DNA from 2 places in the Paenibacillus sp. FSL H8-0548 genome. Region 1 is predicted to be linked to the other one. Evidence: riboswitches for the same ligand, from Rfam matches in the RefSeq annotation. Region 1 holds a riboswitch; the other holds the start of a gene.
The links. A riboswitch is a leader RNA that binds a small molecule or an ion and turns the genes downstream of it on or off. The one in region 1 is predicted to bind cobalamin.

Region 1 (8,057 bases):
TCTTTGACCGCAATTAATTCGGGTAGAAGGATCGTCTCTACATAGCGGCTAAGTATGCTGGACTTCAATATAGCGGGACTGTGGCCGGTATAGTTTTTGCCATTGATAAACACGGGATATCGAATGGCAGAGGTCGTATGAAGCAGCTCTCTGCGCTCCTCGAATAAGGATTTGCTGCTGCTAATGCCAATTCGAGCTGGCAAGTCAATTTGATCAAGCATCTCGATCAAATTTGTCCGTATTGTACCCGCGAAGCTGGCCAGCTTCTTCGCTCGCTTGTCGATCAGCTCCAGCGGCACACCCAGCAGCAAATCCTCACGCGCGCTTCGAATAGCTACCTCCATTTGGGTAAAGCCCGGCGTTATCCCAATAATCATTAGCTTTGCCTGCGTGTTCACATATTCATAAGGCACATAATAAATCGACATAGCCTCCTGCTCTTCCAGCAGCAATTCCTTCGTAAATAACTGCTCCCTGGACAGCCCACCTGAAGGGAGCGACATAATAAAGCTTTTGTACTTATTTATTTGAGTCATGCTGCATGCTCCCTTCCCTAGCGCCAGTTACAAATTCAGCTCCACCATATTATTGACCCGTGACGGGTAATCGGTAATGATGCCATCGATCTCAAATTTGAGCACCTCTTTCAAATTCCGATCCGTATTGACAGTCCACACCCACACCTCACGGCCTTTTCTGTGCGCGCGATCGACAAGCTGCTTGGTCAGCATCACCTGCTCAATCGTATAGAAATCAACATCGAGCAGAGACAAATCACCTACCGCAAAATAAAGAATTTGTCCGATCTTTATGTCTGGGTTGAGCTGCCTGATTTGCTGCAGTGTCTGCCTGTCAAACGACTGAATATAACAATCATTTGCCATTTCGAATTGTTCAACCAAATTGACAACCTCTTTAGCAAGCTCCTCGCCTGGACCATAAGGCTTTAGATCAATGATCACCTTCGTCTGACCCTGCAATGCAGCAAGCACCTCAGACAGCATCGGAATTCGGTCTATTTCATCGATATCTCCTTCGCCTTCGTACGTGCCAATACTCAGCATCGCTATCTCATCGTAAGTCAGCTCATCCACTCGTTTCGAGACACCCGTCATTCTCTTTAAATTATAGTCATGATGAAGTACAACTACACCATCCTGCGTCAGCTGAACGTCGATTTCGACAGCGCTGGCGCCTTGCTCCACAGAGCCTAGAACAGCGCGAAGCGAGTTTTCCGGTGCTGTCAGCGTATCACCGCGATGTGCAGCAATAAGCACGCTCCATTTGGCATAAACCAAATTATCATTAGCAGCATAGCTGACAATGAGCGCTAGCGCTAGGTATGCTGCGATAATCGCTGTGTACAAAATCCGCTTGCGGGTTCTTCTCTTGATGAATGCAATGAAACGCTTCTCCAAGGGTCCCAAAAAACGGCTATGACTAATAACAACGCCATCCTTAGGCCTAATGCCTTTTTTTCCATTGTAATAGTAAAACTGGCGGGTCAAAAATATAATGTTCACGGGTACGAGCATTAAAGTAAACATGTAGGTAAGCACCGTGGATAAAGTTAATGAATAGTGATCCGTCATCGCCTTGAGCACATTAATATTCAGCCATGAAGGCAAATAAGCGACTGAGGAGATGACCATAAAACCAAGTGAAAATACAAGGGCATTAACCAAAAACAAATGAATCAAAAGCGATAAGCGCTTCCCCTTCGTGAGCACAAGACTGCTTCTAATTGCCTTCCTTATCGATTTGCCTTCAATCATAATAAAATGCAAAACGAAAATCCAACGCAAGAATGTATATATACCGGCTAGAAACAAAACCGCGTACAGGGCCAGCATGGTGTAAGATGAGCTCAAAACCTGATTGTTAAAAAATATCGGAACGTTAAACTGTGCAAAAAAGGAAGACGATAGCGGCGAATCAATAAACGGCACTAGAAAAAGCAGAAAAAACAACAGTTGAATAATCCCAAAACCAAATAGCTTCGATGTATGTCTAAGCGTCGTCAGCAGTGCATCAGCAATTAATACATCCTTCCCAAAATAATGCTGCTGCGCAATCGTGATGACGACACCGAATTCAATAAACAGTACAAACATAGCTACCAAGCAAATCGCTATTAATCCGAGTATCCCTGTATAGCTGAGCCCGATCTTATAGACCTCGCCATTCAGCACCGAGCCCGAGCCAATGACCCGGAGCACACGGTTGAAAATAAAAGAAATAATCGGGATAATGACAAAGCTTGTCATTAGCATAAATAAATACTCAAATAGAAGATGCTTCTTATAGGTTGCTCGAAAATCACGAATACTTCTTTCAAAAAGCTGAAGCATAACCCTTCATCCTATTCCTTATGTAATTAATCGATCATGAGGCAAAATGGTGCTCCTCCTTATATTATAACGCATCTTCCCACCTTCGCGTCGAATCAGCAAAAAACAAAAGGCGTACGCTTTCCTCCAAGTGGAGGGAGCGTACGCCTTTCTGTTGTATGAGTTCTCGATCAGAACGAAATTATTTCAATTCATAGAGACGAATAATGGCGACAGCAGCCATTTCTCTCGTTACAAATGATTGTGGATTAAATCGTCCATTATCACCTGTCATTAAGCCTGTTTGGTAGGCAACATTTACATAAGGCACTGCCCATGCGGATACCGCATCACGGTCTTTAAGTGCAGCTTGCGGGGCGTTAGAGTCCGACAGCCCTTTAAATCTAACAAGAACCGCAGCCACTTCCTCTCTGGAAATGGACGCATTAGGTGCGAAGCTAGTGTCTGATTTACCTGACATTAAGCCTTTTTCCTTAGCTGCTGCTACATAACCATAGAACCAGTCTTTACTGCTAACATCAGTAAAGCCAGCGTCCTCATTTATTGGGTCTATTCCAGAATATTTAACCATCAAAGCAGCAAATTCAGCACGGGTTAGAAGACGTTTCGGCTCGAATTTAGGATCTGTCGTGCTTGTACCCTGCATGAAGCCTAGTGCACTTGCTTTGGTTACAGCTTCCTTAGCCCAGCTGGAAATTTGGGCTGCGTCTTTGTAATTAATGGTTGATGATCCGTTATCTCCACCAGGGACCTGTTCACCAGTTTCTGTGTTTCCGCCTAAACCTGTATCCCCGCCTATATCATTGCCTAAGTCTTTCGTATATTGCCAGCGCAGCACATCACCGTTTTTCAGCGTGTATGCTCCAGCACTAATCTGAGGAAAAATGCCGTTAACCGAATACATCCAGCCGCTGCCCGCTCCCTTATCCAACTCAGCAAGACCGTCAATCGATTGAACATAAACGCTTGCTTCTGAACCGGTATATTGCAAAGCTACTCCTTTATCATCAAGCGCACGTTTAAGTGCGGTGAAAGCCGTATCCCCTGCTTGAATCGTAATCGTAACAGGAGCTACAATATCGCCTTCACCCAATGAACGTTTTTCAACGGAGAGCTTAACGGTTTGAGCTACCGGTACCGTACCGCCACCGCCAGATGTCGTTAGTGCTGAAGTCGAATACGCTAAGAAAGAAGTAAAATGCTTCGTTTTGATGATCAGATCGCCATTGTCATTATAGGCGTATACTTCATCTGCTCGAATAGCCGAATCTGCATATTTCTTAATCGGAGTGAAGCTTCCCGTTTGATCAACAAATCCTGCTTCCTTAGCACCTTGTCCCTTTAAAGTAAGAGTAACATGCTGACTAAATTGGATTTTTTCGTCGCCGCCAACGTTAATACGTACCGCAACAGCATCTACTTTTTTATTGTCGCCTAACAAAGCCGTATTCATCTTGGATACTACATTGCTATCGTCCAGGCTTAGATTTGTTGGAAGCTGAAGCTCCTTGTTCCAAGTCGATGTTACTTTTGTATTGGCTGGAATCTCAAGCGTCGTATTGCCGCGCTCTGCCGTTACCTTAGGCAGATCAGTTGATGCAAACGTCAATACTACATTGTTAGTAGCTGCAGCTTCGCTTGAAGAGCCAATTACGACAGCTGTTTCATTCTCATCAATTGCGAAAGACTGATCCACTGAATCGCTAATGATGCGAGGGACAATAACTGATATTGGATCACTCGCTTGATTTCCAACTAAAGCTCCTTCTAACGCTTTAATTGTAATCGCACCGCCGTTTGCTGTTCCCTCGAAAGAGATTGTAACTTTGTTATTGTCTTTAATTATTGAACTTACCTGCAGCTCTGTGCTTCCTACATGGATGGACCAATTGCTGATATCATCAGCTGCATTTGTGAACTCATCACCAGCTAGCAAAACTTCTACAGCAGGATTTGAAGCGCCATTTGCAATTTTTGTAGTCGTAGAAAGAGCAGGCCATCTGCTGTAATAGAAACGAACCTCATCATTTTCTTTAAGCTCATAAGCAGCCGCTCCAACGGATGGCGCAGCTCCATTGACTTCAAACATCCAGCCATCCCAGCCGCCAAGGCTGCCCGCTGCCTGACCGTCAATCGCATTCACATAAGGACCGAAGCTGCTATTTACGATCTCATAGCTAATCTTTGGAACTGCTTGATCAAGAGCTTTCTTCAACAAATCTAGCGCTGTTGTCGGATTTTCAGTGTTTTTAATTTTAACTTCTTGTGCTGCAAAAATTGCCCCTGATATCCCGTCAACCTGCAGACTAGCTTTTACCGGAATTCTCAGAGTAATCGTATTACTCTTTTGCTTACTAATTAATGCCGCTGATAATGCTTGAATCGTAATCGGCTCACTCGTTACTTGACCATGAAGCTGAATTCTAACGGTTTGGTTATTTACACTCGTTATAGATTGAACCGTTAGGTCTGCTGAGTTTGTATTAATAATCCAATTCTCAGCGGAAATGGCCTCACTGCTGAAATCATCTCCTACAAGTGTAACATCAACATAGGGATCAGTTGTGCCGCCTGCCAGCTCTGCCGCGGTCGCAATAGCTGGGTAACGACTATAATAGAATCGAACCTTATCATTTTCTTTGAGCTGGTATTCTCCTGCACCTACATCTGGTGCAGCTCCATTAACCTCGTACATCCAGCCATCCCAGCCGCCAAGGGAGCCCGCTTCTTGCTCGTCTATTCCTTGTACATATGGACCATAGCTGCTATTTACAATGTTGTAAAGGATAGCAGGTGTTGCTTTGTCTAGTGCGTACTTAAGCGCATCTAAAGCCGTTGCCGAGTTCGTACTTTGCGGAACAGAAACGATATTTTTCTCGTAAATACGATCAGAAATGCCGTCTACTTCTACCGAAACCCGAACTGGCAGTTTAATATCAGCGAAGCGATGCCATACCGTCTTCTGATATTTGGTATCTAGTAATGCGATAAGTGACTGATTAGTCGCCATAGCATCTGCATTTGACTGACTTTCTAAATATTTGAAAGCCCCATTCTGCACTTGGAAAAGTGCATAGGAATCCAGAATACTGTTGCCATTATCAGTCCACGCATCTGATAAAACATCCTCTCCAATTGCTGTCAAGCCCGTTACGACTGCTGACATGCTGTTGGAGTTGTTGCCAAACATTACATGTTCTCCGTTTAATTGCTTTGTTTTTAAAAATGCTTTTAATTTTACAATTGCACTTTGAACAGCACTATCATTCTGATAATTTCCTAGCGCAAGTAACCCCATACCTGTCATATCAGCGTCAGAAGTCGTTCCGAAGAAAGCAAAGCCCCCGTCTGAAAGCTGTTTACTCAACAAATAATCTACAGCCTTCTGCTTAGCCGCTGCATCCCACGTACCGACAGAGCTTCCCAGCTTCGCTCCTGTATCAAGTGCAAGCATTGCCCACATATGCCTGTTTGTCAATCCATTTCCAATTGCCCCTGTAGTTGCATTTTGCTGAGCAGCAAGCTCTGCATACAGATTACGATTGGTTTCCCAGGCATGTGCAGGATCTTCCCCCATAGCTAGCAAACCAAAGATGTAATTGATATGCTCGGTTCCTGATGCGGTCGGCAGCAATCCTTGATCAGTTTTATACCAAGGCGGAAGCTGCCAGCTGCCGTCACTTAAATTTTGACCCGCACCCCAAAGTGCAACGAGATCCCACCAAGAGGTCAGTTCTGTATTTCTATTTTTATAATAATCAACAGTCTTCTCAATCATCGTATTTAATGAAGTGTTGTCTGTATGATCTGCCGCTTTACTTACCTGTGGTGCAAATAACCCAAAAATTAGAACAAAAACCAACATAGCAGGAAGCATCTTTTTCATAAATCTATTAAATGTAATCAAAGCTTTCTCTCCTTTTTCATCATATGTAAACAAAAAAAAAACACCTTTCCGTATTGGCAAGATGTTTGGTCATACCTGTGTATTCACGCATAGGCCTACTTATACCTATTGCAAAACACAAATAAACATCTCCCTCCCATCCTCGTGAGAAATATAGAGCGCTTCTATGGCAGGTCTCCTGGCTTCGCTTCATTGCCAAACTATCTCCTTCCCGTCTTAAATAGACAGTGGATTAACTGATAGTCAGCTCTGCGATACAGTGGCGGGACCGCGTCGGACTTTGACCGAACTTCCCTATTAAGCTGCATACGAATATTTACGGCAGCACCATACAAGCTATTCTATTAAATTGTAAGTAGTTGATTTGTGAATTGTATCAGATATAGCTGATTAAACAAAGGGCTTATTGCAAAAAAAGTTTATTCAATCCTAAACCGCTCAATAGATCTCCGCAGCTCCTCGGAGAGCTCATTCACTGACGAGGCTAGCGCTAGCGTCTCTTCGGCAAGCTGATTTTGATGCTCCGTGTCAGCCGCTGATTGGGCAGCATGGACCGAAGTATCCTTTGCTACTTGAGCCATTGTATCAACAGAGGCACTGACCTGTTCACTGCCTGCCGCCATTTCCTGAGTCGAAGCAGATACGTCCTGAATTTGCAGCGTAACCTGACGGGACTCCTTCCAGATCGTATCGAAGGAATCCTTCAGCTCGTGTACGATCCTCATTCCTTGCTCCATCTCCTGCTCCCCCGTATTTACTGCGCCGACCGCGTCTGCGGTTAAGGCAAGCACTTCATTGATCGTTTCTGCAATATGACCGGCATGATTCGATGCCTGCTCCGCAAGCTTCCTCACCTCGCCTGATACGACTGCGAACCCTCGGCCATACTCGCCAGCATGAGCTGCTTCAATAGCCGCATTCAGCGCCAGTAAATTCGTCTGATTCGCAATAGCCGCAATGGTGCCTGCCATTTCTTGAATTTCAGATGAGCGCTCATTAAGCTGTCCGATGACACGCGAGATAGCAGCAGTTGCCGTGCCTAATCTCTCCATCTGCCCAACAGCGTTATTCGCTTTTTCATGGCCCTCCTCGGCAGCAGCCAGCATATCGCTTGATGCTTCCGCCATTATGTTTGAGGAAAAAGCAATTCTTCCAACACTTGTAGCCATATCCTCCATCGACCTCGCAACCTCAACAGCACCATCTGCTTGATTCTCCGCGCCAATCGCCATTTCGTTAACCGTAGAGGCAAGCTGGGACGAGAGCTCTCTGCTCTGATGCGAGCCTACGCTCAGCTTGCCAGCATAATCTGACACCGAGACTGCATTGTAGCGAATCGTACGCATCAAATCTTGCATATGCTCAATAAAACGGTTGATTTCCACTCCCAGCAGCGTAATTTCATCATTGCCTTTATTCTCTATTCGATAGGTAAGATCCGCTTCGCTAGAGTTCAAATTAACAGCAGCGCGAACGATAGTACGCAGCTTGCGACCTACCATAAACTGAGTTAACAAAAATAAGATGACTAAAACGACCAGCATCAAGCCTCCAAATTGCAGCAGAGACTTTCCTCTTTCCGAGGCGATAAGCGCGTCTGCATTTTGTTTGGATAACGCGACGCGGACGCTTCCCCAATGCTTCCCATCAATGGTTAGCGGATACGAAACATCCCAAGTCTCTACGATTTCTCCATCTATTAAACGATCATACTTCTGCAAATATACATCGTCTGTATTCATATTCGTAACGGCGTTATAGCCGGTTTGATCGTTAAATATCCGATTGGAGCGATAGTC
Region 2 (8,057 bases), 2.5 Mb from region 1:
TCATTCACCTTGAACATCCATCCGCTCAGCTCGCCGCCGTCGAACTCATATATATTGCTAATGCCTTCTACGTAGTTGCTGTTATAGAGAGGCGTCATGTTAAACTCCATATGAATCTTGTTATTTTTCATTTCTCTAAGCAATACATCAAACACAGACTCCCCTTCATAAAAGGTTACCTTCTGCGCTTTATAGATGATGCCGTCCTTCGGCAATACTTCAAGCTTATCTTTATTGAACGTATCCAAATGGTCTAATACCGTTTCTGCGCTTACGGATAAGGTAACCGTTAATTTCTGCGCCTTATCGACCTCGGTATCCTGCCATTCTACTGGGCTCGGTTGTCCCTCTGGCGCTGGCTCCGTCAGAAATTTATCCTTGCTTGCAGCTGGTTTCTTATCCACTTCTTTTTTTGGAGTGCTTTTGTCTTTGCTTGGCGCCTCAGTCTGCGTCACTTTATCCACATGGGTTGAAGCAGCAGTTTCTGCTGGCTTAACCGGGTCTGCCGATGGTGATGGCAGCGGTGTTGCCTCAGGCTTTGCAGCATCTGCAGGCATTGGCGTCGCCGCTTCAGCGTTATCTGCTGTGCTTATCGGATCATCCTGCTGCAGATCATCAGAAATCGCCGAATCAGTCGTCTCAAGAGCGACCTCAGCCTCTATGCTGCTATTCGCCAGCTTCTCCGAGCTCTTCGGATAATTTCCGCCCCAGAAAAACGCAATAGCGAGCACGCCAATGATCAATAAAGCTGTCAACCATTTTTTGTTATTCATTTTTTTGTTATTCATTCACCCATTCGCTCCCTGCACCCTCATCCTTTTACATCCGTCATATCATATAGACCCGTTTGTCCTTTAACCATTCGCTCATAAGCAACAAGACTGTACAAGGCTTGATCCGATGCCATCAAATCCACTTCTCCGGGCTTCGCTCCGCCATTATCCGTTCCACCCTGCTTCACATGATAAAATCCTCCGTTTGGTGCAGCGAAGCTTAATAAAGCATCGATGGTGGAATATCCATTTTTAACAAATCTCGAATCCTGATGTGGATGAATGCCTAGGCCCGACAAAGCTACGATAACTTGAGCAACGCTCTCCGAGCTAACAGAGTCCCCGCTTGCAAACCCTCCATCTGCACTTTGTGCCTTCGACAGCCAGGTAATGGCACGATCTACGGCCGCTTTTACGTTATCCTTTGTTTCGTAATAAGGTGTAAGCCCCTGAATGACCATAGCTGTAACATCTGCATCTGCCGCATCAGCATTTGCGCCTAACGCCCATCCACCGTCCTGAAGCTCCCTGTTCAAAATAAAATCAATCAGAAGCTCTCTCGTGGTCTGCGTCTTCACGCCTGCAACAACTGGAATTTCATAGTGCTTGCTGTCGAGCGCAATAAGCGCGAAAATCGGACCGTTAATGCCCTGCTTGATTAACGTTTCATAGTCGGCAAGAGGTTCTCTTAGGCTGTAGCCTGCAACGTCGTCAATGTTTTTCCCAAGTGCGGTCAGCGCCAAAATAACTCTATCGTATTCCGTATATTTCACGCTATGAAGCTTGCCTGCTTTTTCCTTCATCGTTTTTTCTACATTCGATAAATAGTTAGCAAAATAGGCATCTGGAACCGCTGCACTTGAACGTGCCAGTGCTACGATAGTCCAATCACCGCCGACACTTGCAATAGCCGGATCAGTTACAGCCTTCTGCATAAAGGCTGCCGTTTGAATGATCTGCTTCGTTATCGCATCTATTTTGTCAGGATCTGTCTCGTTCTCAGCAGGCTTTTCTGCTAGCTTGTAATCGTAGGCTCTCATCGCTACAACGGCCGCCATTTCTCTCGTTACAGAAGCCTTTGGCTGGAAGCCTGATTGATCGCCCGTCATTAATTCAAAAGCAACAATTGTTTCAATATCTGCCTTCGCCCAAGCGGCGGCCGCATCTATATCTTTAATGACTGCTGGTGACTTAATGGGCTCGATCGCCAATGCCCTCACGAGAGTTGCTGCCAATTGCTCACGGGTAATACTCTCATTCGGATTAAACCTTTCATTAAAGCCGGACATATATCCCGCATGATCAGCCGCCGTCACATAAGGATAAAACCAATCCTTTTTCGCAACATCAGTAAAATTCCCAGCCCTGTCCAAGGTCATATCCAGCTTAAGAACAGAGACTAGCATTTTAGCAAACTCTGCTCTTGTAACCGCAGCCTTCGGATTAAATTTCCCATTGCTGCCTTGCACGAAGCCATTTTGCGTAGCATCGCCGATCGCGCTGTATGCCCAATCAGAGAAGGCATCTGCATCCGTATACAAATGGTGTAAATCAACACGGCTTGCAGCACTCGCTGCATCCCTGCTCCAAAAGCCCGTTGAAAGAAGCAAACTTATAACTAAAGCCCACGCCACAAACCTATTTTTTCTCATCATAAAATCTTCCTTCCCTATCTAGTCCTATATTGTTATGACATCAGAGCATCAAAAAAAACCTCACAACAGGAATAGTTAAGAGGTTTACTAGCGGGTGCAATTAAAGGATTCATGCACTAATAAACACCTTCCTATCCATCGTAGAGTTAACGGTGTATGAGAAACAGGCAGGTATTCTGACTTAGAATCATCACCCTTACAGCTTTCCACCGCTTCTCAGTGGCATGCTTGCAAGGACTCCTCTTTCACAGTGGCGGGACCGTGTGGGATTTTCACCCTCTTCCCTTTTAACCAATGGATGCTTTCACTCAAAATAAAACATCATTGGCACCTTTTTCTCCTATTCAATTTTCTTGCTCATCATATCGAATTATGGACCTTTTGTCTATGTAAAAACAACAGCCAAGGATTCTAAAATAGCATCCTTGGCCGCTGCTTTTATATTGATTTCATACGATTGCTTCTTGGCTTATGCTCTACTTCTGCAAGTCCTAATTCCTCCATCAATGGCGGTATGTACATGCCAAATCTACCTCGGAAGCCTTTTTTCAAGCCATACCAGCCGCCAAGCGGATTTTCAGGCGAACGTCCCCACGCCTCGACAGTCCCTTCTTTTGCAGGCTTTTGCTCATCTGCACTGCCTAGCTCTATCCAGTCGTTATGCCCCTTTAGCATGGCAGTTAAATCCGCAATACAACGATAATCATAATGCAAAACCGTTTTCCCTACCGTGCACACTAAAATTTCAATACCATCTTTTTCGTCTTTGTACATTTCGTATTCTGACGACTGCGGTGGAGTTTTTAATTTCCAAGGATTATCCTTTGTACCCAATATGCTCATGTTATCCATTCTCCTTTTCGATTACGGCTCACACACGGACAAGAATACGCTATTTTCTTAATTCGGTAAATGGTTTTCTGTCATAAGCGGAAAATATACGGTATAGCTTTCATCCTTTATTTCATACAGAGGAACAAACCGAATGCCCCTCTCCTGCCCTCTCGTACGGTAATAGCCAGAGTTCCACCAGCTATGGTTACGTTCCCGATCTGGGACGAGCAGAGTTTCCAGCTGCTCAGCATTTCCAATCAGCCGCCGCTGCTCATCCACCAGCCCTGCGAGTACGATCGGACCATCCATAAAGGCATAAGTTCCCGCTTCGCCTGGCAGCTGTTCAGCCCTCAGTGCCTTCGGAAGCTCGACACGTACAATGTCTCCATCCTCCCATTCACGCTCAAGCATCACATAGGAGGTAGGCTGCCAATCACCCTCCTGCTCCACACCGTTGATCGAGATCACGGCTTTCTCTTGCAGCCACCACGGAAGTCTCAGCTTTAGGCAGAACTGCTCTTTTAAAGAAAGTGAAATTTCAATTTCATAAATAAAGCGATCCGGGCGATGAGTCGGAATAGACGGCATATCCACCTTCGTAATCGCCGTCATCCCATCCAAATTCCAGGATTGGAGCGGATACAGCCCATTTTGTCCATCCTGACGAATCGTTACTCCGATTGGCCTATCACCAAGCTTCGTTGTTAGCGACGACGGCAGCCATTGCATAATAGCAATGCCCGCATCCTCCTTCATAAAGATTTGCTCGTGATAAGCTGCATTCGCTTGCACGAGCGTGCCGTGACAGCACCAAAAATGCTGAGTAGCTGTGCCCCATTTCTTCTTGCTGCCCGCGCCCAAGCTTAAGAAATAAGCAATCATGCCCGTTTCATTATGCTGATGCGCTAATACGCCATTAATGAACCTGCGCTCCCAGTAATCTGCATATTTCGGATTGCCTGTCCACTGAAGCAATACATGGGCAAGGCGCATCATATTGTAATTTACACAATGCTCCTGCCCAACGCCCAAACGCGTCATATCGCCGCCCGGCAGCCATAGCTCTGCATCATCACTCGCGCCTGTTGCTAGATAACCACGCTCATCCACGGCAATCTGCCAGAACGCTTCTACTACTTGGCGGTAACGCACGTCACCCGTTACTTCCCACGCCTTGGCAGCTCCTAAAATTTCCGGAATTTGAGTATTTGCATGCTTATTCGTAAGAACGTCCCTACCGGCGAGAAGCGCATCAAAAAAACGACGCCGATCGTAACGCTCGATTAAGTCTCGATGCTTCGTTTCTCCAGTAATTGCATAGAGGTCAGCCCAAGTCTCCAGCATTCCTCCTGTTTCCAAATCGAGCAGCTCATCCATTTGCTCACGAGTAAACGTATCGGTCCACTGGTGGAACCAATCCGCCATTTGAGCCATAATCGCAAGTGCTTGCTCGTTCCCAGTAAATTTATACATTTCATGAAGCCCCATCAGCAGCTTATGAATCGTATAATGCGGCGCCCATACCCATTTCCCCTGCATCACGCGTTGCATATAGGATTCTGGAAATGCAGCAAGCCAGCCGCTGCCGATCGACGCCTGACATCTGCCTAATTCAGCGACGATAAAATCAGCCTTCGCTTTAACGAGCAGGTCACCTGTTTGCATGTAAATGCGAGCAGCTGCAGACAGCCAGTGCCCCATCATATGACCACGCAGCTCACAGGTCGGGGACTCCCAGCCCCAATGCCAATTTTCCGGACCATCCATAGTCGTTGTAGTCGCGCTAGTCGTCCCTCCATTGCCGCTATAGCTCCAAAGTCCCGCTTCCAGATAAAAATTGCGGAGCAAATTATCGTTCGTCAAACTCATGATATATTGTTTATTTAATTGAAACCGCGCTTGAAGCGGTCCCGGGGACAGCTGCACGCTTCCAGCGGAAAATTCTTTGAATGTATTATGTATCAAAATAGTACCCTCCCTTTTTTTGTACGGTATACTTATCGTATACTCTATAAAGATATAGGAAAATACACAAATCCACAGATTACATATACTTTTTTTAGGAGGTCATTTGATTGCCTAACGAAGTTTTTTTGAGTGCCGACCACTTCCCGCTCGTTCGCGATATCGGTGTGAACCGTACAGAGTCTCTTTATACTCACCCCAACCGAGTCGCTGATTTTGACGTATTTCTCTTTGTTGTTCATGGGTGCATGCAAGTCATTGAAGAAGGCACGGAGTATTTTGTGAAGGAGAACGAGCATTTATTTTTGAAAAAAGGAATACATCACTGGGGTCTTCCCGCAACGCTACCAGGTACAACCTGGTACTGGATTCACTTCGACCTGCCATTAGACGAACAAATGAACTATCGAGAGCATGCGCCTCTGCCAGAAATCGAATATTATCAGCGGGATCATTATCAATATCTCATTCCGATGCCGAAATATGGATCGTCTGCGTTTCATTCCGATCTGGAACCAAGGCTGCGAGCGTTGACTGCTGATTATTTCAAACCTGCGGAGCACCGCATGGTGCATGTCAGCCTTCGCGTCTGTCAGCTGTTTCTCGAACTGCAGAAGGAAGTCGCGCAGCAAGGCAATGGACCTCTAAAGAGTAAAACAGACACTATTTCCAGCCGAGTGATGAGCTTTTTATTGGAGCATGCAGAAGGGGACTTTGATTCCCTCAGCATCTCAGCCCATATGAACCTGAATTACAGCTACCTGTCCTCGATGTTCAAGGAGCAAACCGGGCAAACGATCGTTGAGGCACACGCACGCTTGCGTATGGGGAAGGCTATCGAGTGGATGAGAAACAGCACGCTGAACGTCTCTGAGATCAGTGAGAAGCTAGGCTACCGCAATCCGTATTACTTCAGCCGCGTGTTCAAGAAAATACTGGGTCAATCACCCTCCTCGTACATGCAGCAGCTCTACAAATCTTAAGAGCATATTAATTAGAAAGAACAATCTGTCCCATAAGACCATTAACCACGGCGGGATACGTGCTTATCAGGTGAATTTAGTGGTAGGAGATGCGCTCAGCTTGCCGATAAGAACACATAGGTGCTTATCACGGTCAAGCCACGGGGATTCGGGGGTGGTAAGCACGTATGCGTGCTTATCAGGTTGAATTGGTGGTTGGAGACGCGCTCAGCTTGCTGATAAGAACACATAGGTGCTTATCGCGGGGCAGCTGCGGGGATTCGGGGGTGATAAGCACGTATACGTGCTTATCAGGTTGAATTGGTGGTTGGAGATGCGCTCTGCGTGCCGATAAGAACACATAGGTGCTTATAGCGGGGCAGCTGCGGGGATTCGGGGGTGATAAGCACGTATACGTGCTTATCAGGTAGAATTAGTGGTTGGAGATGCGCTCTGCGTGCCGATAAGAACACATAGGTGCTTATCGTGGTTAAGCTGCGGGGATTCGGGGGTGTTAAGCACGTATACGTGCTTATTAGGTGGATTTAGTGGTTAGAGACGCGCTCAGCGTGCCGATAAGCACACATAGGTGCTTATCGCGGGGCAGCTGCGGGGATTCGGGGGTGTTAAGCACGTATACGTGCTTATTAGGTTGAATTGGTGGTTGGAGACGCGCTCAGCTTGCCGATAAGAACACATAGGTGCTTATCACGGGGCAGCTGCGGGGATTCGGAGGTGATAAGCACGTATACGTGCTTATCACCTGGATTTAGTGGTTAGAGACGCGCTCAGCTTGCCGATAAGCACACATAGGTGCTTATCGCGGGGCAGCTGCGGGGATTCGAGGGTGTTAAGCACGTATACGTGCTTATCAGGTAGAATTAGTGGTTGGAGATGCGCTCAGCATGCCGATAAGAACAAATATCTCGTCCTTAGACAAGGACATCAACAACCGTTTACGCTTGCATGCATCATTTTTTATTCTTATGTGACCTAAGACAGACAAAACCACTCCAATTCGATTGGAGTGGCCTATTCAAAAAAACATTCGGTTATTTTTTTCCATTATTAATGTCCTTGATGTAATCGTCATAGACGGCAACTTCAATCATCTCTTTGCCCTTCATGAACTTGAAAACACCATTGTTGAAATCTGTCCCGACTTCTTTGTAGAAAATTCCTTCGTACTTATCTAAATGCGTATGGTTGAAGCAAAGCTTATAGCCTCCGGCTTCCTCCAGCAAATAGGCACGAATTCCTTTTTCATAAAAGCCCTCTTGATGTTTCAGTTCTCGAGACACCGAAACAATGTGCAAATCTACGAATGGAATTTCATTCAAAAGGACATTAATAATGGAGCCTTTCGTAATTTCTTCCCAGCGGCTTTGTGCAGTCTGACCCAAAACGATTTGTGTTACATTTTTTTGTTTTGCAACATCACTGATCACTTTCGCAACTGGACGTGTTTCATTATATTTTACAATGAACTGATCCGCTCCGAAGTCATCTGCAATTGTTTTCCAAGCTGAAATATAGTGATTTTTTTCGATATCCCACTCGTCTTCCGGCTGGCGATCGACTGTTAAAACATACAGAGGACAATTAAGCATTTTAGCAATTTTCCCGCCTCTGCGAATGAGTCGTTCACCGTTAGGACCATAATATACACAGACGAGTATGCTTTCATCCATGCTTCCTGTCTTCATAGTTCTTGTCACACCCCTGTGCAATGATAGACTTAGCCTACCTATAAAGTTTGGTGTTGTCAACTTGCATAGTGTATAATTGTTATTGCGAATAATATAAAGGGTATTGATTTTGGGTTGGAGTAAAAAGAAAGATGAGGACTACTATTACTTCATAAGGCA

Region 2: another riboswitch for cobalamin. It lies ahead of MHI37_RS20965 (S-layer homology domain-containing protein); the one in region 1 lies ahead of MHI37_RS09845 (DUF4430 domain-containing protein).

The regions. Positions count from the first base shown of each region.
Region 1 covers NZ_CP152049.1:2,329,258-2,337,314, reverse strand. Annotated here, with positions in the region: gene MHI37_RS09855 (uracil-DNA glycosylase family protein) at 1-536, opposite strand, end outside; gene MHI37_RS09850 (glycerophosphoryl diester phosphodiesterase membrane domain-containing protein) at 564-2,351, opposite strand; gene MHI37_RS09845 (DUF4430 domain-containing protein) at 2,533-6,258, opposite strand; cobalamin riboswitch at 6,409-6,605, opposite strand; gene MHI37_RS09840 (methyl-accepting chemotaxis protein) at 6,678-8,057, opposite strand, start outside.
Region 2 covers NZ_CP152049.1:4,798,037-4,806,093, forward strand. Annotated here, with positions in the region: gene MHI37_RS20960 (DUF4430 domain-containing protein) at 1-788, opposite strand, end outside; gene MHI37_RS20965 (S-layer homology domain-containing protein) at 812-2,428, opposite strand; cobalamin riboswitch at 2,577-2,778, opposite strand; gene MHI37_RS20970 (DUF6855 family protein) at 2,867-3,271, opposite strand; gene MHI37_RS20975 (beta-L-arabinofuranosidase domain-containing protein) at 3,329-5,227, opposite strand; gene MHI37_RS20980 (AraC family transcriptional regulator) at 5,338-6,210, shown strand; gene MHI37_RS20985 (universal stress protein) at 7,242-7,895, opposite strand.